One region of the Acinetobacter sp. Li1LvA2 genome, then DNA from elsewhere that is predicted to be linked to it. Evidence: predicted binding sites of a transcription regulator. Region 1 holds the regulator's gene; each other region holds the start of a gene.
What was found. Region 1 encodes PhoB, which activates phosphate uptake and scavenging genes when phosphate is short. Its sites were predicted from a motif close to TGTCATNAANCTGTCATAA; they were not measured.
Positions count from the first base shown of each region.

Region 2: ACS604_RS14450 (inorganic phosphate transporter) is a predicted target of PhoB. The motif match lies at 7,784-7,802, and genes of this name have one in related genera.
Region 3: ACS604_RS02135 (porin) is a predicted target of PhoB. The motif match lies at 5,586-5,604, and genes of this name have one in related genera.

Region 1 is NZ_JBSICF010000003.1:381,507-392,650, forward strand. Features, by position in the region: gene ACS604_RS09095 (MATE family efflux transporter) at 1-1,058, shown strand, start outside; gene ACS604_RS09100 (SDR family NAD(P)-dependent oxidoreductase) at 1,116-1,949, opposite strand; gene ACS604_RS09105 (TetR/AcrR family transcriptional regulator) at 2,162-2,833, shown strand; gene phoB (phosphate regulon transcriptional regulator PhoB) at 3,088-3,798, shown strand; gene phoR (phosphate regulon sensor histidine kinase PhoR) at 3,808-5,166, shown strand; gene ACS604_RS09120 (alpha/beta fold hydrolase) at 5,235-6,431, opposite strand; gene ACS604_RS09125 (AcfC family putative adhesin) at 6,675-7,436, shown strand; gene ACS604_RS09130 (hypothetical protein) at 7,509-7,928, opposite strand; gene ACS604_RS09135 (acetamidase/formamidase family protein) at 8,058-9,278, opposite strand; gene asd (archaetidylserine decarboxylase) at 9,708-10,559, opposite strand; gene ACS604_RS09145 (sulfurtransferase) at 10,556-11,144, opposite strand, start outside.
Region 2 is NZ_JBSICF010000007.1:122,784-133,927, reverse strand. Features, by position in the region: gene ACS604_RS14475 (SDR family NAD(P)-dependent oxidoreductase) at 1-357, shown strand, start outside; gene ACS604_RS14470 (MFS transporter) at 435-1,736, shown strand; gene ACS604_RS14465 (transketolase) at 1,757-2,602, shown strand; gene ACS604_RS14460 (transketolase family protein) at 2,613-3,617, shown strand; gene metH (methionine synthase) at 3,698-7,384, opposite strand; gene ACS604_RS14450 (inorganic phosphate transporter) at 7,849-9,480, shown strand; gene ACS604_RS14445 (D-serine ammonia-lyase) at 9,645-10,979, shown strand; gene ACS604_RS14440 (hypothetical protein) at 11,026-11,144, opposite strand, start outside.
Region 3 is NZ_JBSICF010000001.1:466,349-477,492, forward strand. Features, by position in the region: gene ACS604_RS02105 (O-succinylhomoserine sulfhydrylase) at 19-1,206, opposite strand; gene ACS604_RS02110 (alpha/beta fold hydrolase) at 1,342-2,427, shown strand; gene ACS604_RS02115 (NAD(P)-dependent oxidoreductase) at 2,438-3,310, shown strand; gene ACS604_RS02120 (hypothetical protein) at 3,465-3,929, opposite strand; gene ACS604_RS02125 (YARHG domain-containing protein) at 4,792-5,061, shown strand; gene ACS604_RS02130 (HIT family protein) at 5,079-5,492, shown strand; gene ACS604_RS02135 (porin) at 5,748-6,854, shown strand; gene ACS604_RS02140 (YidB family protein) at 6,963-7,556, opposite strand; gene ACS604_RS02145 (DUF6231 family protein) at 7,656-8,117, opposite strand; gene ACS604_RS02150 (DUF2797 domain-containing protein) at 8,157-9,026, shown strand; gene ACS604_RS02155 (ABC transporter permease) at 9,062-10,180, opposite strand; gene ACS604_RS02160 (ABC transporter permease) at 10,185-11,144, opposite strand, start outside.

The sequences.
Region 1 (11,144 bases):
TTGGTGGGGTAATTACCGCGATTATCGGCGTATTTTTTGCCCACGATATTTTAGAGTTATTAGGTACAGATCCAAAGGTAATGCATCTTGCTTTGCCTTATGTGCAATGGATGCTAGCAGGTAGCCCGCTTTTATTTGTTTATATTATTTATACTTCAATTTTACGTGGTGTAGGCGACAGTACCACGCCGTTACTTGCATTGGCTTTGACCAGTGTCATCGGCTTAGTGATTACCCCGATATTGCTTAAAGGTTATTTTGGCTTACCCGCCCTAGGAATTATTGCTCCAGCAATTGCAACGATCACGGGTTATGTTGCTATTTTGATTTTTCTGGCAATTTATCTGAACAAGAAAAATCATCCACTTCGACCAAATCGTCAGCTTCTGCAACATATCCGTCACAATCCAGAACTGAGCAAAATCATTTTACGCTTAGGCGTTCCAACCGGCATTCAAATGATTACCACCTCAATGGCTGGCTTGGTTATTGTTGGGTTGGTTAACCATTACGGATCGCATGCTACAGCAGCGTATGGTGCAGTGAATCAGGTACTTAACTACATTCAGTTCCCTGCCCTGTCGATCTCAATTGCGGCTTCAATTTTTGCAGCACAAGCGATTGGCGCAGGCAAATCAGATCTGTTAGCACGGGTAACCCGCACAGCTTTGGGAATGAACTTTTTATTTACGGGTACCTTAATTGCACTTGGCTATCTATTTTCAAAATATTTAATGGCTTTGTTTATTACCGACCCAACTGTAGTGGTGTTAGGGCAGCAACTTTTATTTATTGTACTTTGGGCAATTTTGTTTTTTGGTGCAGGTGCCATTTTTGCATCGATCATGCGTGCCAGCGGAACCGTGACTGTTCCAATGTTGTTAAACATCTCTGCTATTTTATTTATTGAAATTCCATGTGCTTATTGGTTTAGCTCAATATGGGGGCTTAAAGGCATCTGGGTTGCCTATGCCTTGGCATTCGTCAGTTTATGTATTATCCAAGGCCTGTATTACCAATTTATCTGGAAGAAAAAGAAGATCAAAGTTCTTATTTAGAACCATCCAAGTCACATAAAAAAAGCCATCATTTGATGGCTTTTTTTCGTTAAAAAATTATTTCATTAATTTGGTCACAATGGTTGAAGCACGTTGATATCCTGTTGGGAATAAACGCTGGAATGCATCAAGAATTTTTGCATCACTACCAATCAATAAACGGCGTTTATTTTTTAATACCGCTTGTAAAATTTGACGAGCTGCTTCTTCAGGTGGGGTACGTAGTAGCTTGTCAAAGTTTTGAATTGATTTCGTCGGATCCATACCCAAACTATTCAAGCTATCACTCATTTTTGCAGCTTTAGCAATATTGGTGCGGATTCCGCCCGGATGTACGCACAATGAGCTTACGCCACTTTTTTCAATATCTAACTCTTGGCGTAATGATTCAGTAAAACCACGTACAGCAAATTTAGTCGCGTTATAACCAGATTGAGTCGGTTGAGCAGTCAGACCAAATAGGCTCGAGATGTTAATAATATGGCCATCTTGAGTTTGCTTAATGAACGGTAAAAACTCTTTAGTTCCGTACACCACACCCCAGAAGTTAATCCCAACAATCCACTCTAAATCTTCGTAGGTTGCACCTTCAACAGTTGAGCCTAACGCGACACCAGCATTGTTAAAAATTAGGTTAACAGAACCGTGATCTTGTACAGTTTCTTGTGCCCACTGCTTTACCGCTTCACGGTCAGACACATCAAGTTTTTTGGTGGTAACCGTAATATTGCTGTACGGTTTTAAAAGCTCGACAGTTTGTTGTAATCCTTTTTCATTAATATCACTCAACGAAAGATGGCAGCCCTGTTTTGCCAAAAGAATTGCTAGCTGTCGCCCAATGCCAGAACCTGCGCCCGTAATTGCAGCGACTTTGTTTTTAAAATTTTTCATTGTCCATCCTTTGTTTTTCGATATTTGCACAACCGGTTCATTGCATGTGCAGTTCAGACATCTTCAATATAATTTTGACAATACCCATTGTCAATATAGTACACTGTAATTTCAGATAGAATGGCACAATTCTTCTGAGAGCTTTATCATAGTGAGCATATTTGGCCAAAACCTATAAATTAGGAAACCATTCTTTAGGAAACGACTTATTTATGGCGACTAACGACTCAACCAGTAAAAAGAAAACAAAAAGTGTGAGTAAAGAACGTCAGTTCAAAGGGTTATCTCTATCTGAACGTAAAGAGGCGCGCCGTGAAAAATTGATTGAAGCAGGTATTGCGACCTACGGAACACTCGGTTTTTTTTCCGTGACGGTAAAAGATGTATGCCAAGAGGCAAAACTCACAGAACGTTATTTTTATGAATCATTTAAAAAGAGTGAAGATTTATTCCAAACCATCTTTTTAAAAATGATTGAAGAATTACAGCAGAACTTAATGCAAGCCGTGATTAAAGCTACCCCCGATCCAGAAAAAATGGTCGATGCAGGATTGCGAGCACTGCTGACAACATTAAAAGACGACCCAAGATTAGCTCGTATTGTCTATGTCGACGCAGTTTTGGTACAAGAGTTACATAATCAGGCCACTATTCAAGAAACACTTGCGCAATTTGATCGCATGATTCAAGCCTTTGTTATGCTGACCATGCCGCAAATTCAACACCACGAAAATGAGCTTTCTTTAATCGCAACTGGTTTGAATGGATACGTCACTCAAATTGCGATTCGATGGGTCATGGGAGGGTTTGAACAGTCTCTTGAGCAGGTTTTAACCGCATGCCGTATCGTTTTCTTATCTTTATTAGCGCAAGTTTCAAAATAATATTAAAGTTTTTTGACAGACATAAATGTGCAAAACCAGCTAAGCCATTCAAGTTATAAGCTATTGAATGATTTTAAGAAAATTAAAGTCTTCATGTCACAATTTGGTCATACCTTTGCCTTGGTTTTGTCACAAATTATTGCTAAATTTAATTTTATAGACTTTTCTGCAATGAAATTGTCATAATTAATCTTTGTAATAAGCCTGTCATAACTACAAAACGGTTCACCGTTAAATCTATAGGATATTGCGCTGTGAAAGATGACTATATTTTAATTGTCGATGATGAGCTTCCTATTCGCGAAATGATCCATACTTCTTTGGACATGGCAGGCTTTCAGTGTTTACAGGCAGAAGATGCCAAACAGGCTCATCAAATTATCGTCGACCAACGTCCGGCGCTTATCTTGCTTGATTGGATGTTACCTGGAGGCGTAAGTGGTGTCGATTTATGTCGCCGCTTAAAACGCGATGAGAACTTAGCAGAAATTCCAGTGATTATGTTGACTGCTCGCGGAGAAGAAGACCACAAAGTACAAGGTCTTGACGCAGGTGCAGATGACTACATGACTAAGCCTTTTTCAACACGTGAACTGGTTTCACGTATCAAGGCAGTTCTGCGTCGTGCTAATGCATTAAGTGGCGAAAAAACCATTGATGCCAATGGCTTAATTCTTGATCCTGTAAGCCAGCGTGTTAGCTTTGGCAACAGCATTTTAGATATGGGTCCAACTGAATATCGCTTACTTGCATTTTTTATGACCCATCCAGAGCGTGCATATACACGTGCCCAGTTGCTCGATCAAGTGTGGGGCGGTAATGTATATATCGAAGACCGCACTATCGATGTGCACATTCGCCGTTTGCGTAAAGTTTTAGAACCTTTTGGTGTTGACCGATTTGTTCAGACTGTGCGTGGAACTGGCTACCGTTTCTCAACACGTGCAGATTTAGCCGCAGGTTAACCAAGATTTATGTATGAACCCTACCCCGTCCCCGAACAGGTACGTGAACAAAAGCTTTCTCGCTACAGTAGTTTATGGACGTTTGCCAAACAAGATTTACGGCTCTTATTATTTTTTCTAATTATTGCCGGTTTAGTCGGTTTAGGCGTTGGGTATTTCTGGAGCTGTATTTTTATCGCCTTCGTGGTGTTTTTTACACTCCAGTTGCGTTCTTTATATCTGGTCAATGACTGGATTGCGAATAAACCTTATGACGTTCCTCCAAATCTTAATGGGATTTGGGGGGCATTATTATTTAATGTCTATCGCGCTCAGCGCCAAGAACGAATTGTACAGGCCGAAATGGTCGGTTTAATCGACCGTGCACAATCATCTTTGGTTGCGCTTGCTGAAGCCGTTGTTTTAATTGATGACCAACATCAAATCGAGTGGTGGAACCCTGCTGCCGAACGTTTGTTAGGAATCAGTCCTCTCGACCGCGGCCGAAATCTATTAACGATTTTACGTCAGCCAACCTTTATTGAATATTTTAACAATATTGATCAGGCACCCGATGGGATTAAGCTTCACTCAAATTTTGATGATGACCGATATGTACAGGTTAAACTCACAAGATTTGGTGGAGAAAGTCGCTTATTGGTGGCATACGATGTGACTCGTATGCACAACCTTGAACAAATGCGTAAAGACTTCGTCGATAATATTTCTCATGAACTTCGTACACCATTAACTGTACTGAGTGGTTATATCGAGACATTTACCGATCAGGAAGATATTAGTCCGCGCTGGAAACGTGCGTTTGATCAGATGCAGTCGCAAACCAAGCGTATGAATGCTTTGGTGAATGACTTACTACTATTATCGAATTTAGAAAATAATAAAAAAATTGCAAAGAATCAGATTATTGAAATGCCGAGTTTAATGAGTCAACTCTTTGACGATGCTCAGGCCTACAATGCCGATTATGGACACACGCTCAATTTACATATTGATAGCCACTGCGACCTGATTGGTTCTGACATGGAAATTGCTAGTGCATTTAGTAACTTAATTACCAATGCTATCAAGTACACACCTAAAGGTGGAACCATTACCATTGGCTGGCACGACGATGGTGAACATGCGTACTTTAGTGTACAAGACACAGGCATTGGGATTAACCCTAAACATTTACCACGACTAACTGAACGCTTCTATCGTGTTGACAGTGACCGTAGTCGTCAAACAGGTGGTACAGGTTTAGGTCTTGCGATTGTAAAACACGTGCTGATGCAACACGGCGCGTATTTAGATGTACAGTCTAAAGAAAATGAAGGATCAACATTTACCGCAGTTTTTCCGAAAGAAAGACTATATAACATGACCTAAAATTATCCTTTGTACATATAAAAAGCCGACTTATGAAAAGTCGGCTTTTTTGTATTAGTTAAACTAATTTACTTAAAATTAGAGCAATACGATTTGCTCTGGTTTTTCTCTATTACGTTTAAAAAGTTAGTGGCAAACGTATTGCTCTGGCGTAATGCATCGCGGTGATCTCCACCATCAATCGTTTGATATATAGTTGGTTTTTTTAATTTACATAGCTGCTGATAATAAGCAGATGTGCCTCTAGGGTCGACTAAATGATCTTTAGAACCTTGAACAATCATTAATGGCACGGTAGGCACCATATTTTCAATGGACTGTTGTTTTAGATAAGCCAAAAGAGGTTTTAAATCTGCATCAGTTCGAAATATGCTAGAAGGAGATTTCTTCAAATCAGATTGAAGTTCAGATAAACAACGACTGCGCGCTTGAGTCAGCACTGTGTTCATTTCTGGACTGACTAAATTCTCAGGAACAATACTTGGTTCTGCTGCTTGTGCTCCTAATAAAACAATCGGGAAAAATGCTGCCACACTTGGTTCTGGGTTTGGATTACTCTGCACATATTCTGCAATACCTTCATATTGATAGCCGCCTGGTGCAAGAGCGATTGCCCCTTTTAAATCCAGTTCAGGCGCATCTTTTTGACCATAAGCAGACACTGCAATTGCCGCAGCTCCGCCTTGACTGTGCCCCATCACCAACCACTGTTTATTAAAACTCTTAGGCTTGAGCATATGTAATGCCCGCACTGCATCAACCACCGTATGAAGCTGGCTCTTTGCATTCATGTAAGGATGCCCACCCGGTGTACCTAAACCCTGATAATCAGGTGCAACAACTGCATAGCCACGTGCAAGCCAACCATCTAAAGCTTTAGAAGCAACTTCTTGGTATGAATGAACGGGGCCGCCAACATAATCACCCGAAGGTGCACAAGTATCAGCAACTCCAGTCGTGCCATGCGCCCAAGCCAGTATCGGCCAACCATTTTTTGGCGGAGTGCCTTTTGGTAATAAAATAAAAGCGGATGCCACAATGGGCTCGCCCTTAATCCCTCGACTACGATAATTAACTAACAAACGCTGATCAGCATGAGGAAATAAATCTGTCACATCTTGCCGTTCTAGAGACAGTATTGAACCCGGTTTGTCGCTCACAATTTGCTTACCCAAATCTGTAATGGGAACAGCCATAGCAGAACCAGACACCAAACAAGCGCTGCTAAATAAAATTTTTAAAAAAGAATTACTTTTTTTAATCAAGGGATTACTCCTCTATTATTTACATTACATCTATTTAAATAATTAATTTATAAAATATAAATTACCATAAAATCTTCTATATTTATATTTAACTCAAAATAATTTACATTTATATATAAACACTTAAAATCTAATTAGAATATATTTTAAAGAAATGTATTATAAATATCGTTGCAAAAATTAATCCAATTTCAATAATAAAAAATATATGCTGATATTTTCTTAATTACTATAGCGATTAAAATGTCAAAACAATATAAATTTATACCCTATCTGATTTGTCTTATTCTCGGTTCTCTACCTATCCATAGTTTTGCAGACGTAGAAGTGTATGGTCCTGGTGGGCCAGCACCTGCCATGAAAGAAGCCGCCAAACAATTCAGCAATAAAACGGGGATAGCAGTCCATGTGACTTCTGGTCCAACTTCTCAATGGTATGACAAAGCGAAACTAGATGTGGATGTTATATATAGTGGTTCTGAAGCCATGATGTCTGATTTCGAAAATGCTTTTTCTGAGCAAATTATAAAAGACTCGGTGGAACCTTTATATTTACGCCCAGCAGCGATTTTAGTACGCAAAGGAAATCCTAAAAATATTAAAGGATTTAAAGATCTAGCTAAACCCAATATTAAAGTTTTAGTTACTCATGGTGCAGGTCAGGTAGGTATGTGGGAGGATATTGCGGGTAGAACTGGCAATATTCAATTAACCAAATCTGTTCGAAAAAATATTGCCACCTATGCAGCCAATACAGGTATTGCCAAGAAAAACTGGGAAGAAAATAGTAGCTATGATGCTTGGTTAGTTTTTAATATTTGGGGAGTTAGTAACCCAGATGTTGGACAAATTATACCTATTGAACCAGAGCTGGTTGTCTATCGTGATACAGATATTGCCTTAACCAAACATAGTTTAAAAGACGCTGAGGCTAAACGTTTTGTAGAGTTCTTATCGTCTCAGCAAGGTCATACTATTTTCAAAAAATATGGTTGGACAAAATAATTAGAAAAGGGAGCGTAGCTCCCTTTTCTTTTTTAAAATTATTCACTCTAGTTCACCTAGAATATATTCATTTCAAATTAAATATACTCCAACGGCATATAAACTTCCCAATATGAGACAAAAGGCTGAACTGATATACCAAAATAAATCACTATTACCGACAAATTTTGACTTTAACCATGGAAAAGCCAGACCACGGATAAGAAAAACCGCTGCAACAAGCGACAAAATAAGTTTAGTAAATGGTAATAGCTCTATTCCCTTTGCTGCAAAGAAAGCATAAGTAGCACATACCGTTAGAATTAATCCCACAGCTATAGCTGTAAAATTAGGATACCAATGCCCTCTTTCGACCATCTGAACAATACTTTTCCCGGCCCCTAAAAACCGAAAACCATTTACCCCCCAGAACACACAAACAAAATGAAGTAATGCGGCACAGAATGTTAATAATGCAGCAATATAAAGTAGAGCGTTCGGAAGTGAGTGCATTAGATTTTATACTAATAAATATGTGTGATATTTATTATACTCAATTATAAAATATATAAAACTTATTGATAGTTGAAATGAATTTAACTTGGTATTTAATATTTTAAATACCAAGCTTGGTTTACTTAATTATTTGCTCTCAAACTCTTTAAAATCAGCTTTTCTGATTTTTGCATGAATACCTTTGGTTTTATCTACAACTTGTGAAACTTCAAAATCAGTTGCGGCACTTAAATACGCATAAGCCGTTGCTTCATCAATACCGTATTCTTGGTTTAAGAAACGAATGGCTTCACGGGTAGACTTTTTCATCGCTTCATCTAGATCTTCATCAAGACCCGGTGTAATCCAAAACTCAGCATTTTCAGCTAAAGGTTGTTTTAGCTCTTTGCCCGGTATTTTATCTTTACCTGCTTTGAGCAAGGTAAATTTTAGTGTTGCGCGGGCTGAAGCTTCTAGTGCCGTTAATGCTACTTCACCATCCCCTTGCGCGAAATGGCTATCACCCGTATAGAATAATGCGCCTTTGACCTGAACAGGATAATAAGCTGTTGAACCTGCACCTAGTTCATTAATATCAATATTTCCACCATACATTGCAGGGGGTACAGAGTGAACAGGCTCAGAAGTATTGGCTGCTACCCCCATAATTCCCATAAAAGGATACAGCGGGAAACGTATTGATTTACCCGATTCTGTTTTTAATACACCTTCGTACTCACCTTTAGCATTTTTTTCAATTGGTGTGAAAATTGAGACATTTCCATAGCGTTCAGGATGCTCAGCCGATGCATTTTCTTGCTTTGCTTTTTTAGGAAATTCCCCCACTAACGCACCTTTACCATGTCGATTTGAAATAACACCGTAAGGTACACGCGGCTCAACTTTAAGTACCTCAACTTTCAAAATATCACCGGGCTGTGCGCCTTCAATTGCAACAGGACCTGTCACAATATGTGGCCCATCTTTATGAAAATCATGCTTTAAATTTGACTGCGTAATTGTTTTTGCATCTTCCAATATTTCATTAGATTTGACACCTTTCGATTGAAAGAACTTTTCAGCATTACGCCCTTGGTCTTCAAGCAAACCTTCATGAGAAACCGTATCAAATGTCACAACACTATCCGAAGGAACAGTAAGCACGGGTTTAGCATCCCGATTCGGTAAATAGCCCCATGTAATAGTATTTAAAGTAGATGGAACGTAATAATTACCTTTATATTCGCCACTTTGAAGTTGAGTAGGCTGTTTTGAAATTTGATTTAAAACTTTAAAATCATTGGCATGAGTGAGTGAAATACAAAGTACAGATAAAACCGAAGCTGTAAGGCGTTTAACTTTTAACATGATTTCAGAACCTAAAAAATATGAAAATTACAGTAAGGTCCTGAATAGTTAGCAAGCATTGTGCCAAGGCTAAAGGTTGTGCAATATCTAAAAAGCACATCATATTTATAAAATTAAATAATTTTTTTAGATTTAACAACTTATCTTCAAATAGAATTAAAATTACAACTTAAGTCTAACTTAAATATTTCTTTCTATTTTTATTTATTAATTTTCAATCATATTAATATTTTTGCTCTCTTCAGACACATATTTATGGACTAGCTTCTATAATGTCTTATTTCAGATCACTCAATAATAATTATATATTTATATAATATAAATATAAACACAGTTATATATTTTACTTTTATATAATTTAAATCAAAAAAATAAACCCTGAATAATTAAAGTCAGGGTTTACTTATCTTATAGGGGTTATATCATTTACTAAACTGTATGTCCCATGCGCTCGCCCATTACAACCACAGACTCAGCTTTAAAGCGTTGTTCCCATTCGATCTTATCTTTTTCAAATAAAATAACCGCAGTAGAACCTAAATAAAAACGTCCAAGCTCAGCACCTTTCTCTAGCTTTAATTGATGATGCTGTAATTCGATACGACCTGAAGGTTTCACTTTACCTGTTGCAACAGTTTCAATACCAGCAACAATCATTGCACCCACTAACACAACAGCCATACGGCCAAGTTCAGTATCAAACAAACACACCATGCGTTCATTACGGGCAAATAGTCCCGGTACATTTTCAGCAGTCACCTGATTTACCGAAAATAGCTCACCTGGTACATACAAAGTTTCAGTTAATGTACCTGCAAAAGGCATATGAACACGGTGGTAATCGCGTGGAGATAGATAGACTGTCGCAAACTCGCCTTCTTGAAACGGCTGAGCAAGTTGTGGGTCGCCAATGAGTTTCTCTACAGAAAAGCTTTGGCCTTTTGCTTGAAATACTTCACCCGCAGTGATCTTACCAATTTGAGAAATAGCACCATCAGCAGGTGACACAATACTATCTGCATTTTCGTCAACGAGACGCACGCCATCTTTTAAAGCACGAGTAAAAAAGTCATTAAAAGATTTATATTTTAGTGCATTGCCTTGTTCAGCAATCGATAGATCAATCCCATATTTGGTTTTAAATGCATGAATAACAGCAGTTTTCACAACTGGATTTTCACTCGCAGCAACTTTACCTACCACACGGCTTAATTGATGCTGTGGTACAAGGTTTTGTGCCTTAATAAATAATTCTTTTTTTAATCGAGATGTGAAACTCACGACGGTGATTCTCCAGTAATAATAGGACTATCGAGGCGATTGCCCCATTCACTCCACGCACCATCATAGGCTTTGGCTTCCCAGCCCAAGAGCCTAGCCAAAATATAGGCCAAACCGGAACGGTGATGTGACTGGCAGTACACAACTACAGGTTGATGTAAATCAAACCCCAGTTGTTCAAGGCGCTGCCGCGTGCGTTCAAGCGGATGCAATTTTAGATGATTTTCACGATTAAGTGCAGTACTCCATTCAAAATGGAGGGCATTTGGAATGTGACCGCCGCGTCGCGCCGCTAAACGGATCCCACTATATTCATCACTCGTGCGGCAATCCCACAATTGCACATTTTCTTGCTCAACTTGTTTGCGCAGCTCCTCATAGTTCACTCGGAACTGAGCAGCATGCGATAAATCAATCTGAATTAAGTCTGCAACAGGAGAAACTTTTTCGACTTCTGCTGTAGTTGGCAACCCTGCTCCTAACCATGCATGGATACCGCCATTAATTAAACTGGTACGAGTGAATCCTAAGCAATGCAAATTCCAGATTAAACGCCCAGCCCATGCTCCGCCTTCATCATCATAA
Region 2 (11,144 bases), on a different contig from region 1:
GGTGGAAGCATTGTGTGCTTATCTTCAGTTTCAGCGCAACGCGGCGGTGGTATTTTTGGCGGGCCACATTATAGCGCTGCCAAAGCAGGGGTATTAGGTCTGGCAAAAGCGATGGCTCGTGAGTTTGGTCCCGACCAAATTCGTGTAAATTCACTTACTCCGGGTCTAATCCATACTGATATTACTGGCGGTTTAATGAATGATGACCGCCGTCACGACATTCTTGCTGGTATTCCACTAGGGCGTTTAGGCAAAGCGCAAGACGTTGCAAATGCAGCATTATTTTTGGCAAGTGATCTGTCAGCTTACTTAACTGGCGTAACACTCGATGTAAATGGTGGCATGCTGATTCATTAAGGCTTGTCATTTAAAAACTAAAAATAGAATGATGGTCACAAGAGGATACTGTGGCCAAATGTAAAGGGATTCGCATGATGGATACAGTATTTTCATCTGAAGTAGATACGGTGGTTCGTAAATCTGCCTATCGAAAAATTGCATTTCGGCTCATGCCATTTTTAATGCTTTGTTATTTTTGTGCCTATTTAGATCGAGTAAATGTGGGTTTTGCCAAGCTCCAGATGATGAGCGATTTACAGTTTAGTGAAGCTGTATATGGGTTAGGCGCAGGGATTTTCTTTATTGGTTATTTTCTTTGTGAAGTACCAAGCAACATCGTACTCCATAAGGTAGGGGCAAGACGTTGGATTGCCCGTATCATGATTACTTGGGGCATTTTGTCAGGTTGTTTTGCCTTTGTTCAAACCGAATGGCAATTTTACACCTTACGTTTTCTGCTCGGTGTTGCTGAAGCTGGTTTGGCTCCGGGCTTGTTGCTTTACCTCACTTATTGGTTCCCGTCTTACCGCCGTGCACGTATGACAGTTCTTTGGTTTATCGCGATTCCAATTTCGGGAATGATTGGTGGGCCACTTTCAGGCTTAATCATGGACCGAATGAGCGGTGTACATGGTTGGTTTGGCTGGCAGTGGATGTTTCTTATTGAAGCCATTCCTACTGTACTTGTTGGCCTATTGGTACTCGCTGTTTTAAAAGATTCAGTTCAAGACGCCAACTGGTTAACCCAAGATGAAAAAAACTTGGTGAAGCAAGAGCTTGCTCAAGATAACCAGCACAAAGAAGGTCATGCGAGCGTTAAAGAGTTTGTCGCAGATAAACGCTTATGGTTACTGGCGGGCATCTATTTTTGTGTAGTGATGGGCCAATACGCTATTACCTTTTGGCTACCAACTCTTATTCGCAACTCAGGCATTAGTGACAACTGGCATATCGGTTTGCTCACCAGCCTGCCTTATATGTGTGCCATTGTGGTAATGATTTTGGCAGGGCGTAGCGGTGATCATTTTCAAGAACGCCGCTGGCACTTAATTATCCCGATGTGTGCAGGCGCTATAGCACTCACATTTGCGACCTTATTCGCTTCAAATCTAACGCTCTCTTTAATTTGCCTTTGCATCGCAGCTTCAGGTGTGCTGACGGCATCTTCTTTATTCTGGATGTTACCGACCAACTTTTTAGGTGGTGTTTCCGCAGCGGCAGGTATTGCCGCAGTTAATAGCTTCGCCAACCTCGCAGGCTTCTGCTCGCCTTATTTAATTGGTTGGATCACCACCAACACTGGTTCAAATGCAATCGGCATGTTCTTAATCACAGCAGTATTAATTTTCGGTGCCAGTCTGGTTCTGCGTGTTCCAGCAAAACTGGTCAATCGTTAATAAGGAAATAGTAAATGACAATGTTAAATGTTGATAAAGCAGGCCAAATTGCCGAGTTGCAACAACGTGCCTACCACATTCGCCAACATGCTTTACGTATGGGGCAAGTACAAGGTCAAGGTTATGTCGGACAAGCTTTAGGTGCCGCAGATCTACTGGCCGTATCTTATTTCCATGCAATGAAATATCAGCCAGAAAACCCTGAGTGGGAAGGCCGTGACCGTTTTTATCTTTCTATTGGGCACTATGCGATTGCACTTTATGCAGCCTTAATTGAAGCAAAAATTATCCCGCTTGAAGAACTTGAAACTTATGGAGCTGATGACAGTCGTCTACCAATGTCGGGCATGGCTTCATATACACCAGGTATGGAAATTACAGGTGGCTCATTGGGGCACGGCCTTGGAATAGCAGTCGGTGCATGTCTAGGACTGAAACAGAAAAAGTCGGATGCTTTTGTCTATAACTTATTGTCCGATGGTGAGTTAAATGAAGGCTCAACATGGGAAGCCGTAATGTCTGCTTCTCATTGGAAACTAGATAACTTGATTGCGATTATTGATGTGAATAATCAGCAGGCAGATGGGCACTCCAGCGAAATTTTAGCGTTTGAGCCCATTGTAGACCGTTGGCAGTCATTTGGTTGGTACACCCAACGCGTAGATGGCAATGACGTGGAAGCTTTACTTAAGGCATTCGACCAAGCACGAAACCATGAGGGAACATGCCCACGTGTCATTATTTGTGACACCAAGATGGGTAAGGGCGTGTCGTTCTTGGAAAGCCGCGAAAAAACTCACTTCATTCGTGTTGATGAACATGAATGGGATGACGCTTTAAATATTTTGACCCACTACGGACAGTAAGGAATACACCATGAGCCAGTTAGCCAATCCTCCTAAGAAAAAACTAACCACTTCGGCAATGATTGCTTCTATTGCTGCCGAGGGACAACCGACCAAACCTGCACCATTCGGACATGCACTGAATGCCTTGGCAAACGAGCGTGACGATATTGTGGGGTTGTCAGCAGATTTATCCAAATACACTGACCTACATATTTTTGCTAAAGAAAATCCAGACAAATTTTTCCAAATGGGTATGGCAGAACAACTTTTGATGAGTGCAGCAGCAGGACTTGCTCGTGAAGGATTTGTTCCTTTTGCAACAACTTATGCCGTATTTGCATCACGCCGTGCCTACGATTTTATTTGTATGGCAATTGCGGAAGATAACCTGAATGTCAAAATTGTAGCAGCTCTTCCGGGATTAACCACAGGCTACGGCCCAAGTCATCAGGCAACGGATGATATTGCGATTTTTCGTGCAATGCCGAACCTCATGATCATTGACCCTTGTGATGCCTTGGAAATCGAACAAGCGATTCCTCAAATTGCTGCTCATAATGGCCCTGTATATATGCGTCTATTGCGTGGGCAGGTTCCATTAGTACTCGATAAATACAATTACCAGTTTAAATTGGGTAAGGCACAGGTGATTAAACAGGGTAAGGACTTACTCATTATTTCGACTGGCTTATTGACCATGCGTGCACTTGAGGCAGCCGAAGAGCTTGAAAAAGAGGGCATTGAGGTTTCAGTGTTGCATGTACCGACCATTAAACCTTTAGATGAACAAACCATTTTGGATGAAGTCGCCAAAGGTGGCCGACCTGTTTTAACTGCCGAAAATCACTCAGTCATTGGTGGTTTAGGTGAAGCTGTCGGCTCATTACTTCTAAGAAATGGTCAACATCCTCGTTTCGATATGATTGGTTTGCCAGATGCATTTTTAGATGCAGGGGCATTACCCACTTTGCATGATCGATATGGCATCTCAACTGAGACAGTTAAAGAGAAGATTAAGGTACATTTGAAGTAAAAAGATTAAATTTTCAAATTGAAAAGGGCGTGATGGAATTTCCTTCACGCCCTCTTTTTTAAACAGGGTTATTTAATAACTTAAGCAATCGAATCATCTAAATTCGGTCCTAACCAACGCTTCGCTTCATCCAGTGTCCAACCTTTACGTTTTGCATAATCTTCAAGTTGGTCTTGAGAGATTTTACCTACGTTAAAGTATTCACTTTGTGGATGAGAATAATAGAAACCACTTACAGAAGATGGTGGCATCATTGCAAAGTGTTCAGTCAGTTTAGTACCAATTTTGTTGGTAGAGTCTAACCAGTCGAACAACACTGCTTTTTCAGAGTGCTCTGGGCAAGCAGGGTAACCTGGTGCAGGGCGAATACCGACATATTTCTCTTTAATCAGTTCTTCATTGCTGAGCTGTTCATCCGCTTTATAGCCCCAGAACTCTTTACGAATACGTTCATGTAAATGTTCTGCAAAAGCTTCGGCAAAACGGTCAGCTAGTGATTGAACTAAAATTGCAGAGTAGTCATCACCTTTGGCTTTGTATTCATTTGCCAATTCTTCTGCACCAAAAATCGATACAGTGAATCCGCCTAAGTAGTCCTGTTGTTCACGGTCAGCGCGAATGTAATCTGCCAAAGACAAGTTTGGTTTACCCGTCACTTTGTCAGATTGTTGACGTAAGTGTTCAAAAGTATGCGTAACATTTTGACCCGCTTCATCAAATACGCTGACGGTGTCCGCATCAGTGCGCTGAGCGGGGAACATACCAAATACAGCACGTGCATCAAAAAGGTTGTTGTCGATAATATCTTTCAACATTGCTTGAGCTTGGTTGTACAAATCTGTTGCAGCTTCACCAACCACTTCATCTTCTAAAATTTTCGGGAATTTACCCGCCAAGCTCCAAGAAATAAAGAATGGTGTCCAGTCAAAATATTCTACGAGTGTAGCAAGTGGGTAGTTCGTTAAAACTTGTGTTCCCAAAAGATTTGGTTTTGGTGGTACATAGCTTTCGTCAATTTTAAAACCGTTTTCAACTGACTCGCTATAAGTCAATTTGGCAGCTTTCGGCTGTTTGTTGGCTAAGCGCTCACGAATTTTGACATATTCAGCACGGTGCTCTGCAATAAAGTTTCCACGCATTTCTTTCGAAAGGAGGGTCGTTGCAACACCTACAGCACGCGAAGCATCGGCAACATAAATCACCGCATCGTTTTGATACTGAGGATCAATTTTTACTGCTGTGTGTGCTTTTGAAGTTGTTGCGCCACCAATTAATAAAGGAATGTTAAAGCCTTTACGTTGCATTTCTTTCGCAACGAATACCATCTCATCTAAAGACGGTGTGATCAGACCTGACAAACCGATGATGTCACATTTCTCATCAATTGCAGTTTGCAGGATTTTCTCGCAAGGCACCATCACGCCAAGGTCAACAATGTCGTAACCATTACAGCCCAGTACAACACCCACAATATTTTTACCAATATCGTGCACGTCGCCCTTAACCGTTGCCATCAGGACTTTACCTTTAGATTGGCTACCTGTTTTTTCAGCTTCAATGTACGGGTTGAGCCAAGCCACAGCTTGCTTCATAACACGTGCAGATTTCACAACCTGTGGTAAGAACATTTTGCCTGAACCGAACAAGTCACCAACAACGTTCATACCATCCATTAAAGCGCCTTCGATTACATCTAAAGGACGTTTGGCTTTTAGACGGGCTTCTTCGGTATCTTCATCGATGTATGTGGTAATACCTTTGACTAATGCGTATTCAAGACGTTTTTCTACAGGTTCGTTACGCCATTCAAGGTTTTCTGCTTCGCGTTGAGCACCACTATGTCCACGGAACTTTTCAGCCACTTCAAGTAGTTTTTCGGTCGCAAGTTGACCAGATTCACCTTGGTTCTGGTTTAAAACAACATCTTCAACTGCATCTTTGAGTTCTTTTGGAATATCGTCATAAATGGCCATTTGACCAGCATTTACAATACCCATAGTCATGCCTTGTTTAATGGCATGGTACAAGAACACAGAGTGAATCGCTTCACGAACAGGCTCATTTCCACGGAACGAGAACGAAACGTTCGATACACCGCCAGAAATCATGGCATGAGGTAAGTTCTGTTTAATCCAACCTGTGGCTTCAATAAAATCGACGCCATAGTTATTGTGTTCTTCAATACCAGTTGCCACCGCAAACACGTTCGGGTCAAAAATAATATCTTCAGCAGGGAAGCCTACATCGTTAACCAAAACGTCATAAGAACGTTTACAGATTTCGCGTTTACGCTCAGCAGTGTCGGCCTGACCAGTTTCATCAAAGGCCATCACAATAATTGCAGCACCATATTGTCGACACAGGCGAGCTTTTTCGACAAACTCGTCATAACCTTCTTTTAACGAAATCGAGTTAACAACAGGTTTACCTTGTACACATTTTAAGCCTGCTTCAATGATTTCCCATTTTGATGAGTCAATCATGATTGGCACACGTGAAATATCTGGCTCAGATGCCACAAGGTTTAGGAAATGTACCATCGCATTTTGCGAATCGAGCATCCCTTCATCCATATTAATGTCGATAATCTGAGCACCAGCTTCCACTTGTTGCTGTGCAACTTCTAAAGCTTCGGCAAAGTTTTCTTCACGAATTAAGCGTAAGAATTTTTTTGAACCAGTAACGTTAGTACGTTCACCCACGTTAACGAACAATGAGTCATCATAAATATTAAATGGTTCTAAACCACTTAAGCGGCAAGCTGGCTTAGTTTCAGGAATTTGACGTGGTGCAATGTCTTTTACAGCATTTGCAATAGCACGAATATGGTCTGGTGTCGTACCACAGCAACCGCCGGTAATATTGATTAAACCACTTTCTGCAAATTCTTTTAAGAAGGCAGCAGTTTGTTCTGGTGTTTCATCATATTCACCAAAAGCGTTTGGTAAACCAGCATTTGGATGAGCAGAAATGAACGTATCAGCAACATCAGATACGGTTTTAACGTGAGGGCGCATCGCATCTGCACCAAGGGCACAGTTGAAACCAATTGAAAGTAAGTCACCATGACGTACAGAGTTCCAGAACGCTTCGGCAGTTTGACCTGTTAAGGTACGACCTGAGGCATCGGTAATGGTCCCTGAAATCATGAGTGGTAATTCATGACCAATTTGCTTAAAGACTTCTTTCACCGCAAAAATTGCAGCTTTACAGTTTAATGTATCAAAAACGGTTTCAATCAGAATGATATCTGCACCGCCTTCAATCAGCGCATGAGTTGCCTCAATATAGTTTTCTTTTAGTTCATCAAAAGTAATGTTACGAAAAGCAGGGTCATTTACATTCGGTGAAATTGAACAGGTACGCGATGTTGGACCGAGTACACCTGCCACAAAACGCGGTTTATCTGGAGTTGAATATTTTTCACAAGCTGCTTTAGCTAAACGTGCTGCTTCACGGTTAATCTCTGAAACAAGATCTTCCATGTGGTAGTCAGACATTGAAACACGCGTGCCGTTAAAGCTGTTGGTTTCAATAATGTCTGCGCCTGCATCAAGATAAGCTTCATGAATACCTTGAATGATTTCGGGTTGAGTTAGCACAAGAAGGTCATTGTTACCTTTTAAGTCATGTGCCCAATCGGCAAAACGCTCACCACGGTAGTCGGCTTCTTCTAGTTTATGGCGTTGAATCATGGTACCCATCGCACCATCAATAATCAGAATGCGTTTGGCAAGAAGCGCTTTTAGGGTGGCAAGCGTGGACATAGAAAACCCCGATATTGTACAAATTTAAAAATGCGGCGCTATTGTAACAGAATAGTTGCGCATTTGATGAGCTATAACGACCCATCATTCACTTGTAATAGATTCATTAGAAAAACGGCTTTTATGACAAATGAAGACTGTTTTTTCATCAAATATTCATAAAATGATCATGATATTGAAATATTTCATCTCCAATATTCCGTTTTATGACAATTGTGCTGTTTAAAAAACAAGCATTCGAGTGATTTTTTATATATTTTTGCTTTAAAAATAGTCATAAATAAGGAAGATGTAAAGTGATTTAAATTATTGTATTTTAATAAAAAAATAAATTTTATAGAGGAAAGGTGCATCAAATGAGGTCAAAATATGAAAAATTGACTTCATCAGGCGCTGCTTTGTCATATAATTGTCATAATTTAATTTAAGAATACAGAGGATTTTTTTATCCTCTTACCGTCTGCATGAATTCTAATCTACCCCCTGTTTCGGATTCAAAACTTGCGGCAAACCTGCAAGTCAAATCGACGAATGTGCATGTCCCGACACCTAAGTTTTTTATGCCGGTGTTTCTGACGATTATTGTTGCAACACTTATTTATATTGGATTTCAGGTGAGTGCTGATTTAGCACATGTACCACCTTTGAGTCTTTATTCGGTTATCCTTTTATCTACTGCACTCTTGATTGCTTTAGGCTTTGAGTTTGTAAATGGCTTCCACGATACTGCAAATGCAGTGGCAACAGTGATTTACACCAATGCTTTACCTGCACCAGTTGCAGTCATGTGGGCAGGTTTTTGTAATTTTCTTGGGGTAATGGTTGCAAGCGGCGCAGTCGCTTACGGCATTATTGCATTGTTGCCTGTTGAACTGATTATGAACATGGGTAGCGGTGCAGGCTTCGCAATGGTTTTTGCGCTCCTTATTGCTGCAATTCTCTGGAACTTAGGTACTTGGTTCTTGGGTATTCCTGCTTCTAGTTCTCATACCTTGATTGGTTCAATCTTGGGTGTGGGCATTATGAACCATCTGTTGAGTGCATCGACTGGCGTAACCACCAGTGGTGTTGATATGGATCAGGTGATTAAAGTCGGTAAGGCATTATTATTTTCGCCTTTAATTGGTTTTGCTTTTGCAGCGATTGTTTTCTTGTTGGTTAAAACTGTTTTTAAACGCCAATTAGAATTATTCCAACCGCCAGAAGGTAATAAACCACCACCAGCAATCATTCGTGCAATTTTAATCTTTACCTGTACAGGTGTAAGTTTTGCACATGGTTCTAATGACGGTCAAAAAGGTATGGGTCTCATCATGCTGATTTTGGTTGGTCTGGTGCCGTTGGCTTATTCATTAAATAAAAACCTTGATACACAACAAGTTCAATCATTCCATCAGCTTTCTTCTCAAACTGCCGTATTTTTGAATCAAAATCAGCCAGAATTAACCGATGAAAAAGCGCGTGTTATTCTGACTAAATATATTCAAACTAAAGAGCAAACTCCAGAAGTAGTGCCTGCATTGGCAAGCATGACTGACCACTTGGGTGAGCGAGTTTCTAGCTATAACAACTTAAAAGACATTCCAGAAGCTGCAATTAGCGAAATTCGTAATGACATGTATTTAAGTACAACCTCGTTTAAGCGTTTGGATAAAGCGAATGCATTACCAAAAATGGATCAGTCACAAGAAAAACTTGTGAAAGAATACCGTAGTAGCTTAGATTCATTCTTACAATACATTCCAACTTGGGTGAAAGTAGCAGTTGCTTTGGCACTTGGCTTAGGCACCATGGTAGGTTGGAAACGTATTGTTGTGACTGTAGGTGAGCGTATTGGTAAGCATCATATGACTTATGGTCAGGGGATGTCTGCTGAGCTTGTAGCAATGAGTACAATTGCTGCTGCTGATGGTTTAGGTATGCCTGTTTCAACAACACATGTTTTAAATAGTGCTGTTGCAGGTACCATGGTCGCGAATAGATCAGGCTTAAACTTCAATACAGTTAAAACAATTTTATCTGCATGGGTATTTACACTTCCTGCAACAATCTGTTTATCAGGCGGTTTGTACTGGTTATTCTTACAGTTTGTATAAAAGCATTTAAAACATTAAAGCCACTGTACACAGTGGCTTTTTTATTTGTTTCTTTTTTAAGTTCAGTCTATTTTCATGTACATTCAATTATAAATTAACAAGTCGTTATATAGCATCAAGCAGCTTTAAAAGCTGGGCTTAAAACTTTGATATCAGGATAGATTATGGATGCGGTTCAAATAGATCAGCTAAAACAGCAATTTCCACTTATTGAGACACTGCAAGCCTATCAAGAGATATTTTGGTTTACACCTCATCGCTATCCTTTAATAGAAGCTTTAGAAAAAGTTGGACTCACAGCAGACGATGTAAGTGACGCGGAAGCAAGGCTAGCGCGTTTTGCGCCTTATTTAGCAAAAGTGTTTCCTGAAACTCAAGCACAACATGGAAAAATTGAATCAGATATCGTTGAAATTCCGAAAATGCAGCAAGCACTTTCTTCAACACAAAAAGTGCAACTGAGTGGAGCATTCTGGCTAAAAAAAGATAGTCATTTACCTATTTCTGGTTCAATTAAAGCGCGTGGTGGTATTTATGAAGTCTTGGCTCACGCTGAAAAATTGGCTATTGAGGCAGGGCTTCTCAAGTTTGAAGACGATTACACTAAACTCGACCAAGACGCATTTCGAACGTTTTTTTCTAAGTATCAAATTGCAGTAGGTTCTACAGGTAACTTAGGGCTTTCTATTGGCATTATGAGCGCCAAACTGGGTTTTAGAGTCACAGTCCACATGTCGGCTGATGCGAGACAGTGGAAGAAAGACAAACTACGTTCACTAGGCGTCAATGTTGTGGAATATGCCAGTGACTATGGCGTAGCGGTTGAAGAGGGAAGAAAAGCCGCAGAGCAAGACCCACACTGTTTTTTCATTGATGATGAAAACTCAAAAACATTATTTTTAGGCTATGCAGTTGCAGGAATACGCCTAAAACAGCAATTTAAGCAAAAACAGATTAAAGTTGATGCTGAGCATCCCTTATTTGTTTATTTGCCGTGTGGCGTCGGTGGTGGCCCAGGTGGGGTGAGTTTTGGGTTAAAACTGGCTTTTGGTGAGCACGTACATTGTATTTTTGCTGAACCCACACATTCGCCTTGCATGTTACTTGGTGTCCACACAGGCTTGCATGATCAGATTTCAGTAAATGACATTGGCCTCGATAACGTAACCGCCGCAGATGGACTTGCAGTAGGGCGTGCTTCAGGTTTTGTTGGGCGTGCTATGCAACAGTTAATTGATGGCTATTACACCATTCACGATGAACGTTTGTATGAACTCATAGCACTTCTAAATCAAACTGAAAATATTCAGCTTGAGCCTTCAGCAGTGGCAGGAATGATGGGGCCATATTATGTTCAGACGAGTCCTGATTATTTGGCTTTACATCAACTATCAGCTGATAAATTAAAACAGGCAAATCATGTGGTATGGGCGACAGGAGGCGGTATGGTGCCACCTGATGAAATGCAAAAATATCTATCACACTTTCAAAATAAATAGAAAAACTCAGAAAAAAGCCCAATTCTAGAATTGGGCTTTAATCAAATTATTTTCTAGATGATTTTCCAAAAGGTAGTTTTTCGGTTGCAAAGCCATAGATCGCAGCAAAAGGCAGGGCAGTTCTTGCTAAATAAGCAACACGCCATAAGCCGCCGTGATTAGCAC
Region 3 (11,144 bases), on a different contig from region 1:
TTATTTCAATAAGGATAATTAGATCAGATCAAGACCACGTGAGATATCACGAATAATGTCATTAATATCTTCTAAGCCTACAGATACACGGATTAACCCCTCTTGAATACCGGCCGCAGCTTTTGCATCAGCAGAAAGTTTGCCATGTGTAGTCGTTGCAGGATGGGTAATTGTTGACTTCACATCACCTAGGTTACCAGTAATTGAAATAAACTTAGTATTATCAATAACCTTCCAAGCGCCTTCACGTTCGCCTTTAACAACGAAAGAAACAATTCCACCAAAACCAGTTTGCTGTTTAGCGGCAAGTTCATGACCTTCATGAGCTGGTAAGCCAGCGTAGTAAACTTTTTCTACTTTTTCATGAGTAGATAACCATTCTGCAAGAATTTGAGCACTCTCACAGTGTGCCTTCATACGCAAACGTAAAGTCTCTAAACCTTTTAAGAAAACCCATGCATTAAATGGACTCATTGATGGTCCTAGCGTACGGACAACACCAAAAACTTCTTCTAATAACTGATGATTACCAACAACAGCACCACCTAATGCGCGCCCTTGTCCATCTAAATATTTAGTCGCAGAGTAAATGACAAGGTCTGCCCCAAACTTTAATGGTTGCTGTAAAACAGGCGTACAGAAGCTGTTATCAACTGCAAGTAATGCACCATTCGCATGAGCAATATCTGCAAGCGCTTGAATATCTGCGATCTCTGCTAGAGGGTTAGACGGTGACTCAACAAATAAAAGTTTAGTTTCTGGACGTACTGCGTTTTTCCAATCGTCCAAATCACATAAATCGACAAATGTAATATCTACGCCAAACTTAGCAATATATTTTTCAAACAAGGCAACAACTGAACCAAATACTGCTCTTGAGCAAATAACGTGATCACCCGCTTTGAGATAAGCCATAGTAACTGACAAAATCGCGCCCATTCCAGAGCTTGTCGCAACAGCACGTTCAGCACCATCTAAAGCTGCTAAGCGTTTTTCGAACATCGATACAGTCGGATTGGTAAAACGAGAATAGATATTTCCTTGAACTTGACCAGAAAATTTTGCTGCAGCTTCTTCTGCATTTTCATATACAAAAGATGATGTCAAAAAAATCGGTTCGCCATGCTCACCTTCAAAACTACGAGTATGTCCGGTACGAATGGCTAAAGTATCAAGTTGGTATTCTAAATCATCAGACTGGTTCATTAAATGTTCGCCTTTACTGGTCATGTACTAAAAACTATCATCATTTTGAGTGTCTAAGGTATTTAAGGTCAAGGTAAACCTTAAAATTATCGCTTAGACTTTATTCAATCTTTAGTAAATAGTTGGTAAAGCAAGATGAAACGCTTAAAATCCCTTGTCTCAGAACAAAGCCAAATCAAGCACCTTTCTGCCCGACTATTTCATTCAAAAACATTAGTACTATCTCAAAGCACTCCCTTTGAGGTGATTGGCGAATTCAATCAAACGCGTATTCGTTATTACGCAGCAACACAAAAAAAATTTAAAGAACCATTAGTGTTTGTTGCCCCACTCGCAATTAATATGGCGATTTACGATTTATATCCTTATCGTTCACTTATTAAATACTTTCAAAATGCAGGTTTTGATGTCTATTTGGTCGATTGGGGTAATTTAAAGTTTAAAGATAGACACCTTAACTTTTTATCATTTATTGAAGATTTCATTCCTAAAGCAATAGAACACGTTCGCGCACATTCAGGAAGTGAGCAAATTTCGCTCCATGGCTGGAGTATGGCAGGCATATTCGTTACTTTATATGCTGCTCTGAATCAACCCAACTACATTAAAAATTTAATTGTTCTTGGTAGTCCAATAGATAGTTATGCATCTGGCCATATTGGCAAGCTCTATCAAACCATAAATCATTTGATTAGTCGTAATAAGAAAATTAAGGAACGTATTTACTCTGGATTACCAAAACGTCTGATCCACAGTCCCGGAATTTTAAATTCATTAGGTTTCAAAATTCTCGATCCTAAAGGTTGGTTTGATGGACATCTGCAATTGCTAAAGAATCTTGATGACCTACAATTTGTACAAGAGCATGCAACCCTAAGTAACTTTTTAAATAATATGATTGACTATCCGGGTGGTATTAATCAAGACATGTTGTTTAATGTTTGGCTACAAAACCCGTTAAAACGTGGCTTTATTCAGTTAAAAGATAAGAAAATCGAATTAAAAAATATAGATTGTTCCCTCTTAGTTGGCGCGGGTCGTAGTGATCAGCTGGTCAGTGCTGACGCTGCTTCGCCATTAAGTCAATTGACAAGCAGTCAGGATGTCACGTTTACTCTCATCCCCGGTGGTCATTTGGGCCTAATGTCGAGTCAAGCAAGTGCTCTGGAGTTTTGGCCGAAATTGGCTACATGGCTCGCCGAACGTTCAACACAAATTTAAGGATAAGGTCATGAGTCAATCTGTTGCATTTATTGGTTTGGGTGCAATGGGCTACCGTATGGCAGCGCATTTACCAAAACGCTTCGATACTGTCTATGTATGGAATCGAAATTTTGAAAAAGCCAAACAACATGCAGCAGACTATGGCACTCAGGCTGTCTCATTAGAGCAAGCCGTACAAGCAGATATTATCTTTTCATGCTTACCGACAAGTACTGATGTAGAAGCGCTTATTAGTAGTGTAGAAATTAAATCTGGAGCAATCTGGATAGACTGTACCAGCGGGGTTCCTGACTCTGCCCGCATCTTAGCTAGCTCATTAAAGCAATTAAATGTTGATTTTCTAGATGCTCCTGTAAGCGGTCAAACCGTAGGAGCTGAAAATGCAACTTTGACTGTAATGGTGGGTGGCGATGCAGCAGCTTTCGAACGTGCATTACCAGCTCTAGAAGCGGTAGGAAAATTAATTAAACATGTGGGTGAGTCAGGTGCTGGATTTGCAGTGAAAGCAGTTAATAATATGCTACTCGCGGTCAATCTTTGGTCTGTTGCAGAAGGTTTCAGTGCTTTAAAAGCGCATGGGGTAAGCTTGAACGAAGCTTTAGAGTGTATTAACGCTTCAAGTGGTAAAAGTCTGGTGACAGAGACTATCTTTCCACAGCGTGTATTGAGTCGCGAATTTCCAGTAACCTTTGGCTTGCCTCTTCTTGCCAAAGACACAGGAATTGCTTTGGATTTAGTCCAGCAAGCAAAGCTTCCTGCCCCGCTTTTGTCATTAACACAAAGTTTAATCCAAGCTGCTCATTTAACTGCTGAAGACAACAGTGACTTCTCTGCGGCAGTTAAAATGTATGAAGCATGGACAAAGATTACATTAGAGTAAATTTAATCTTTTAGAGGACTGCCTATTAAACTTAATTTTAATAGGCTCAATAATGAATAGTATGAAACCTCAAACATAGCAAACTCATGTCATTCATTACGAAAAATTTTCTTTATAAAAGCATTAAGTATTTGAAAGATTATTATTTTTTACACTAAGCAGGTGTTTTATTAACCTTTTTATAATCGGAGGAGTTAAAATAGTTTACAATCATTTGCGCACTTTTCTCGGATATAACCTTAGCTTGTTTCATTTTTGCTGAATAAGGGTTGGCAAGCATACAGCTGGGAAGCAAAGTATTAGCAAGTGGTGGAAACTTTTCTCTTCCTCCCAAAGTAATCTTTTCAATAAAACTAGCCAACCACATAATATATTCTCCTTTATTTTTATATGTTGGCATTAAACTGATATCGAGTTTAGCTGAACATTCATTTGCTGGCTTATTTAAACATTCTTCAAAATCAATAAAGTTATATTTTAATTTATATGAAGTATCTTTTATCTCTTGTCGGATCATACTAACTAAGCGATTCAAGTGTTCAATAATATCTTCTGAGAAAAGCTTTTCTTCTTCAGATTTTTTATAAATGCTTTCAGCAACGAGTAAAAACTGTGACATTCTCTATTTCCTTTTAATCTTGTCTCCGATGAATCATCAGATCCTTTAAGGAAGTATGATGAATATAACATTGCTATATGTAAGTAGGTTAGACTAAAAAGTAACCACAATAGTAAAAGTGAAAGTTGCATGCGAAACGTATCACACTAATTAAAAATATGGCCAAATATAACTCGTAAGAATGGGGCTAAATTAATATATTTCGAAATAACTTAAATAAAAAAAACCCATCTCAATTTTAGAAATGGGTTACAAAAATAAAAAACTATCAAACGCAGCAATTTAAGGACAATATAATAGAAGTTAAAACATGCAAAATCAATACATCTTTCAATTGAAGTGTAAAATAAGATTACTTTTAACGTGCTTATATTTTACAGCTTAAAAGAAAAAGCCCATTTCCGTCTAAATTAAAATGGGCCCAGTGAATTCCACTTAATCCTAAAAACACAAACTGTGATAATTATCACGTTTTGTGTTTTTGATAATGTCATTGCTCATCCCCTTTTTCATTGACCTAATTTCAAACTTCATTTGTCTATTTAGCAAATGAAAAGGCTATAAGATCTCATCTTTTTCTAAAAGTTTTATATCCGATGACCTCAATCAGCAGCATATTTTTATATCTTCAATAAAAGTTAAAAGTGAATTAAAAAGAATCAAATTCTAAAAAAATATATATAATTTATCTTAAGTTTATGTTTTTATTTGATTTTTATAAATTATTGATATCTAATGTTTTTATTTATTCTATGAACAAATTATCACCCAAAATGACATTTGAGTAATTAATAATCATTGAAATATTGGTAATAAACCTTATATTGAGTACAGGTTCATACCTTTAACTGAGGAAACGCTCATGAATAAATTTATGGTTGCAGTCTTTACTGGCATGGTGAGCATTGCTGGTTTAAGCGTTCAAGCTGCAACGCCTGAGCAAGAATGTCAGAAATTGCAAGACGACTATAATTTGATTTATGCATCAAAAGGCTTTTGTTTCAAAGATCCTGATGCTAAAGAAAAATATGGTAATGAAAACTGTCATACGACAAAACCAAAGTTTTCTGACAAAGAGCAACAACGTCTTGATGCTATTAAAGAGCGTCAGAAAGAATTGAAATGTAAATAATTTTAAAGGAATAATACATGGCATACGATGATCAAAATATCTTCGCAAAAATTTTACGCAATGAACTTCCAGCGATAAAAATCTATGAAGATGATCAAGTTCTAGCTTTTATGGATATTATGCCTCAAGCCGATGGTCATACATTAGTTATTCCAAAAACACCTGCTGTAACGCTACTTGATTTACCCCCAGAAGCAGCTGCATATACCATTCAAATTGTTCAGAAAATTGCGAAAGCAATGGAAAAAGCTCTCAATTTGGAAGGTATCGTCTTGATGCAACTTTCTGGAGCAGCGGCAGGACAAACTGTGCCGCATGTTCATTTTCACCTTATTCCTACAAATGTGCATCAACTTGGAAGACATGCTGTAGAGTTAGGCGATCAAGAAAAAATCAAAGCTTTAGCTGAGAAAATTAAAGCAGCTCTTTGATTTTTAATCTATTAAAGCGGAGTTTTTACTCCGCTTTTTTTCGTCTAAAAACTATAAAAACCTAAAATAATTAATTTATTTCTAAATTTTAATCGTCATAAAACTGTCATTTATTTTTCACGCCCTTGTCACAAAGTTTACCGATACTGCTTAGCAAGTTGGTGAGCTTTTGTAACTTTTTGTACATAAGTCAACTACAAAATAAATAGTTAACTAGGCATACGCCATTTTTAAATACCTTTTGGAGAAATCTCAATGAAGAAATTGCTACTCGCTGCCGCAGTTGCAACTTTGAGCATAAACGCGGTGCAAGCAGCGCCAACTTTGTATGGCAAACTAAATGTTTCTATTAACCAAGTTGATAATAAAAATTTCGATGGTAAAAGTGATGTTACCGAAGTTAACTCAAACTCTTCTCGCATTGGGGTAAAAGGCGAAGAGAAATTAACTGACAAGTTATCTGCTGTTTATTTAGCTGAATGGGCAATTTCTACTGATGGTTCAGGTTCTGATACTGACCTGAGCGCTCGTAACCGTTTCATCGGTTTAAAAACTGAAGGTGTTGGTACTTTAAAAGTAGGTAAATACGACTCTTACTTTAAGACTGCTGCTGGTGGTAACCAAGACATCTTTAATGACGATACACGTTTAGATATTACCAATATCATGTACGGTGAAAACCGCTTAGATAACGTAGTTGGTTTTGAACTAGACCCTAAATTATTAGCTGGTTTAACTTTCAACATTATGGCTCAGACTGGTGAAAGCACCTCTGACAGCAAACAAGGTGAAACTGGTAAAGACAGCAAGAATGACAGCTTTGACTCTGTGTCTACTGCACTTGGCTATGAAAACAAAGACCTTGGCTTAGCAGTAGCTGCCGCTGGTGACTTTGGTATTAAAGGTAAATATGCTGCTTACGGTCTGAAAGATGTTTATACAGATGCTTACCGTGTAACTGGTTCTTATGACATCGCAAAATCAGGTTTTGTTGTAGGTGCTTTATGGCAACATGCTGAACCTACTGATGAATTGACTGCATATGGTCAATCATATAAATCTGATGGTTCAATCGATAAAGCTGGTAAAGCTTACCGTGGTTTAGAGGAACAAGCATATGCAGTAACAGCTGCTTATAAAATTCCTAACACTAAACTTAAAGTGAAAGCAGAATATGCTTCAGCTGAAACACAAGTAAGTGGTCAAGCAGATCGTAAAATCGACTTGTACGGTTTAGGTCTCGATTACCAAATCAACAAACAAGCTCGCTTCTACGGCATCGTTGCTCAACAAAAACGTGACTGGTTGAATGATGACGACAAGCAAACTGTTGTAGGTACTGGTATCGAATATAACTTCTAATTAGTTATCTTTGATTCATATCTAAAATAAAAGGGCTACCGCCCTTTTATTTTATTGTTCAGTTTAAAAAAGCCGATATAAAAATATCGGCTTTTTTAACTTTGTAGCTTACTTTAAAAAACCACTTACAAGATTCATAACGTTTTGAATGTCTTGGTTTGCTTCCTGATGATCGGTACTATCACCCTGAGGTGTTAATGAGTCAATGACTTGAGGTAAGACTGAAGCAATTGCACCGTAAACTTGCTCTTTTGGCGCTTGAGCCTGCTGGGCAACTTGCTCAATATCTGCTGGGTTAAATAGACTTTGTAATTGCTGGGTAGGAACTTCACTATTACTTTGATTTGGATCAACCCAGCTTTGAACTTGATTACCTAAACCCGCACCTTTTAACTTTTCTAAAGCAGCCTGCAAACCACCTTGTTGTTGAACCCAACCTAAGATTAAAGGTACAACTGCAATTAATAAACTTTGTACGCCACCACCTGCTTGAGGTGCGTTATTATTATTTCCAGTCACTTGACCTAATACAGAACCTAGTACTCCTCCAAGACCACCTTGTGTGCCAGAAGAAGTATTGCCCCCCATTTGTCCGAGTACTGAACCTAAAATTCCACCTAAACCACCTTGACCTGATGCTTGCTGGTTCCCACCTAAAGCCTGCTGAGCCAAAATTTCTACAATGTTGCTTAAATTTGTCATGTAAAACTCTTATGTATGGTTTACACATGAGCATACGCGGATTCTTGTTAAGACAGCAAAAGCCAAATTGTTAAATTTTGAAAGAGATTTCGTGGTCTCTTACCAGCGAAATTTATTCCAGTTTTCCGGGTTCGCCCAAAACTTTGAATTAAACCAATCTGGAACATGCTTATAGGTCAAGATGTTAAATTGCCATAAAGCAAAATCACTATCATGTGAAGTTTTATCAATGAGTTGCGTAAAACCTAAAGAGCGTAATAACTTTTCATCACTGCGTTTACTTACCACAACAATTCGTTTTGCTAATAAATCTCTTAGCTTCACTAATAATTGTGATTTTTGTACTTCAGTTATGTTCTGCATTTCATCTGTATCAAACAATACAAAACCCAAATCATAACGCTGAGTAAAAGGCAGACTTAAAAGCTCAGTTACGGTAAAATAGTGCCATTGAATTGCGTTATTCTGGTCAATTTTCTGGCCAATACAAAGTGCAGTATGAATGGGCTGTTCGTTTGATAAATCGTCTAGCATAGAAGTGATGACATTTTGTTCAGCCATAACTGCAACCCTTAATTGAAAGATGTGAGTTTAAACTTTATGGAACTACAAGGCATTTGCCATAAAATGCATGCAGGCCTAAAAGATGCTAGTGTAACTGATCAACAGACAACCAAGGCAAATGTTGAATACAAATTTGTATTAGACCGTTCAGAAATTGATCTTCCTTTTAATTTAGGACAAGAACTAGAAATCGAATGGACAGGTAATATTTATTGCACTTCTTGTGGCACTAAAACACCAAAGTCTTATTCTCAAGGCCACTGCTTTAAATGCTTTAAAACTAAAGCAGAATGTGACCTATGCATTATGAAACCTGAAACATGCCACTATCATTTAGGTACATGTCGTGAAGATGATTTTGCACACAATGTTTGTTTCCAACCGCATATTGTGTATTTGGCAAATTCGAGTGCTTTAAAAGTGGGTATTACTCGCGTTAGTCATATGCCAGGTCGTTGGTTAGATCAAGGGGCAACCCAAGCCCTACCTATTTTAAAGGTTGGATCACGCCGTTTATCTGGTCAACTTGAAACTATGTTTGGTTCTTTAGTTGCTGACAAAACTGATTGGCGCAAACTCCTTAAAGGCGAAGCTGAACCTTTAAATATGGTTGAACAACGTGATCAGTTAATCGAAGAGTTTGCACCTAAAATTCAAACTATTCGTGAGGAATTTAGCCAAAATCTTGAATTTAACGAAACTGTTGAATTATTAGAAGATGAATTGCCACGTGAGTTTGTTTATCCAGTTGAACAATATCCTGAAAAAATTAAGTCTCTAAACCTAGATAAAACACCAAAAATTCGTGGTGTATTACAAGGTATTAAAGGGCAATATTTAATCTTTGATATTGGTGTTATTAATATCCGTAAATATACGGGTTACGAGCTGATCGTACGTGCTTAAATAAGTTTTAAAGCCCCTAAAATGGGGCTTTTTAATTAAGATAATCTGTTTCTAAATAGCCAAGCTGCCAAAGGTAAAGTGACCAGTCCAAGTATGATCATTGGAATAAAGTTGAATTTGACTTGTGCAAAGCCTGCACCTTCCAAATAAACTCGTTGTACCAAGTTAATTCCAAACCTCAATGGATTTGCGTACGTTGCTATTTGTAATGCTTCCGGCATGTTTTCTACTGGTGTAAGTAAACCCGAAAGCAACATTAAAGGCATAATCAATAAAAACGTAAAAAGCATGGCTTGTTGCATATTTAAAGATAATGCTGAAATAGATAAGCCCACACCCACTACAGCCACATTAAAGCTCAATAAACCAAAATAAAGCAGCCCAATAGAGCCATTCATGGGAATTTTAAACCAGAACAAAATAATCAATAAAATAATAGTTGACTGCATCAGCCCTACAAAAATTGGCGGTAAGGCCTTACCAATCATAATTTGTAATGGTGTATACGGGGTCACTAATAACTGATCAAATGTACCTTGCTCACGTTCACGCGCGACTGATAAAGCGGATAAAAGTAATGTTTGCATCATACTTAATGCTGCAATTAATGAAGGCATTAAGCTCCATCGAGACTCTTGATTTGGGTTATACCATGTTCTTGTTTCAAGGCTAATGGGCAAAGCTGAGTTAAATTTTTGCTGATTAAACTGACCAATAATTTTATTTAGATATGAACCTACCACGACGGCGGTTGATGAGTTCCTGCCATCAACAATGACCTGTACAGGAGAGCTCTGGTTATTATTTAATTTGCTCTCGAAGTCAGAAGGAATCGTAATTACAACCAATGCCTGACGGCTATCAATAACCTGTTTGATTTGACCAGTATATTCAAGTGTTGCAACACGCTTAAAAATACCAGAGCTATCTAGTTTTGAGATGAGTTCATGTGAGACCTGCCCATTGCTCTGGTTTAAAATTGCATAATCGACATGGTTAACATCATAAGTAGCAGCATAACCAAACAAAAGTGCTTGCATGAGGGCTGGTACAAATAAAATAACTCTATTTGCAGGGTCACTAAAAATGGTTAAGAATTCTTTTTTAACCAAAAAACTTAAATGTTTTAACCAAGCGATTAGTTGCTGCCACATAACTTTATCTCAACCGTTTTTTCAGTGAAAAGTTCACAGCACATATCAAAACAACGATATATCCCAACAGAAAACCGCATTCTTTAAACCATAACTTCCAATCATCACCTCCCATAAATAAGGTTTTAATTAAAATCATAAAATGTGTAGCCGGTAGTAACTGGCTAATAATTTGTACAACCAAAGGTAAGTTACGGGTATCAAAAACAAATCCAGAAAGCATAAGTGCAGGCATAAAACTTGCCAATAAGGCAATTTGACTCGCCTGAAACTGACTTTGAGCAAAGCCTGATATAGTTAAACCAAGTAATAACGAGACGATTAAATAGAGAAATGAAGCAGATAAAATTGAGAATAATGAACCGCGCATAGGCACTTCAAAAATAAAATATGCAGCAACAATACAGATCACGATATCAACCATGCCGACCACCACATAGGGAATCAGTTTTGCTAATACAATTTCAAATGGCCGTACAGGCGTAACAAATAAAGCTTCTAGAGTTCCCCTTTCCCTTTCACGGGCAATAAGTAAACCAGTTAAAAATGCACCAATTAAAGTTAAAATGAGCACCATTAAGCCAGGGACTAAAAACCAAGTACTGTTACCAGATTCGTTAAACCATATTCTTTGTTCAATATTAACGGCGCTTGACGTTGCTAATATTGGGCTACGGTCAAACTGTATAGACGGTGCGGTAGCTAAAGCACCTGCAACATAACCTTCTAAGGCTGTTGCTATGGTGGTATATGTCCCATTTAATAATAGTTGAACCTTGGCATTACCTTGCTGTGCCTGACTGGCAAAATCTGAAGGAAAATGCAAAATGGCATCAATTTCGCCATCTCGAATGGCCTGCTCTGCTTCAGGCAAATTATGAAACTCTTGACTTGTTAAATATCGTGAGCCATTTAAACCAGCTAAAGCCTGATTGATCTGCGGTGAAGACTGATCAACAACAAC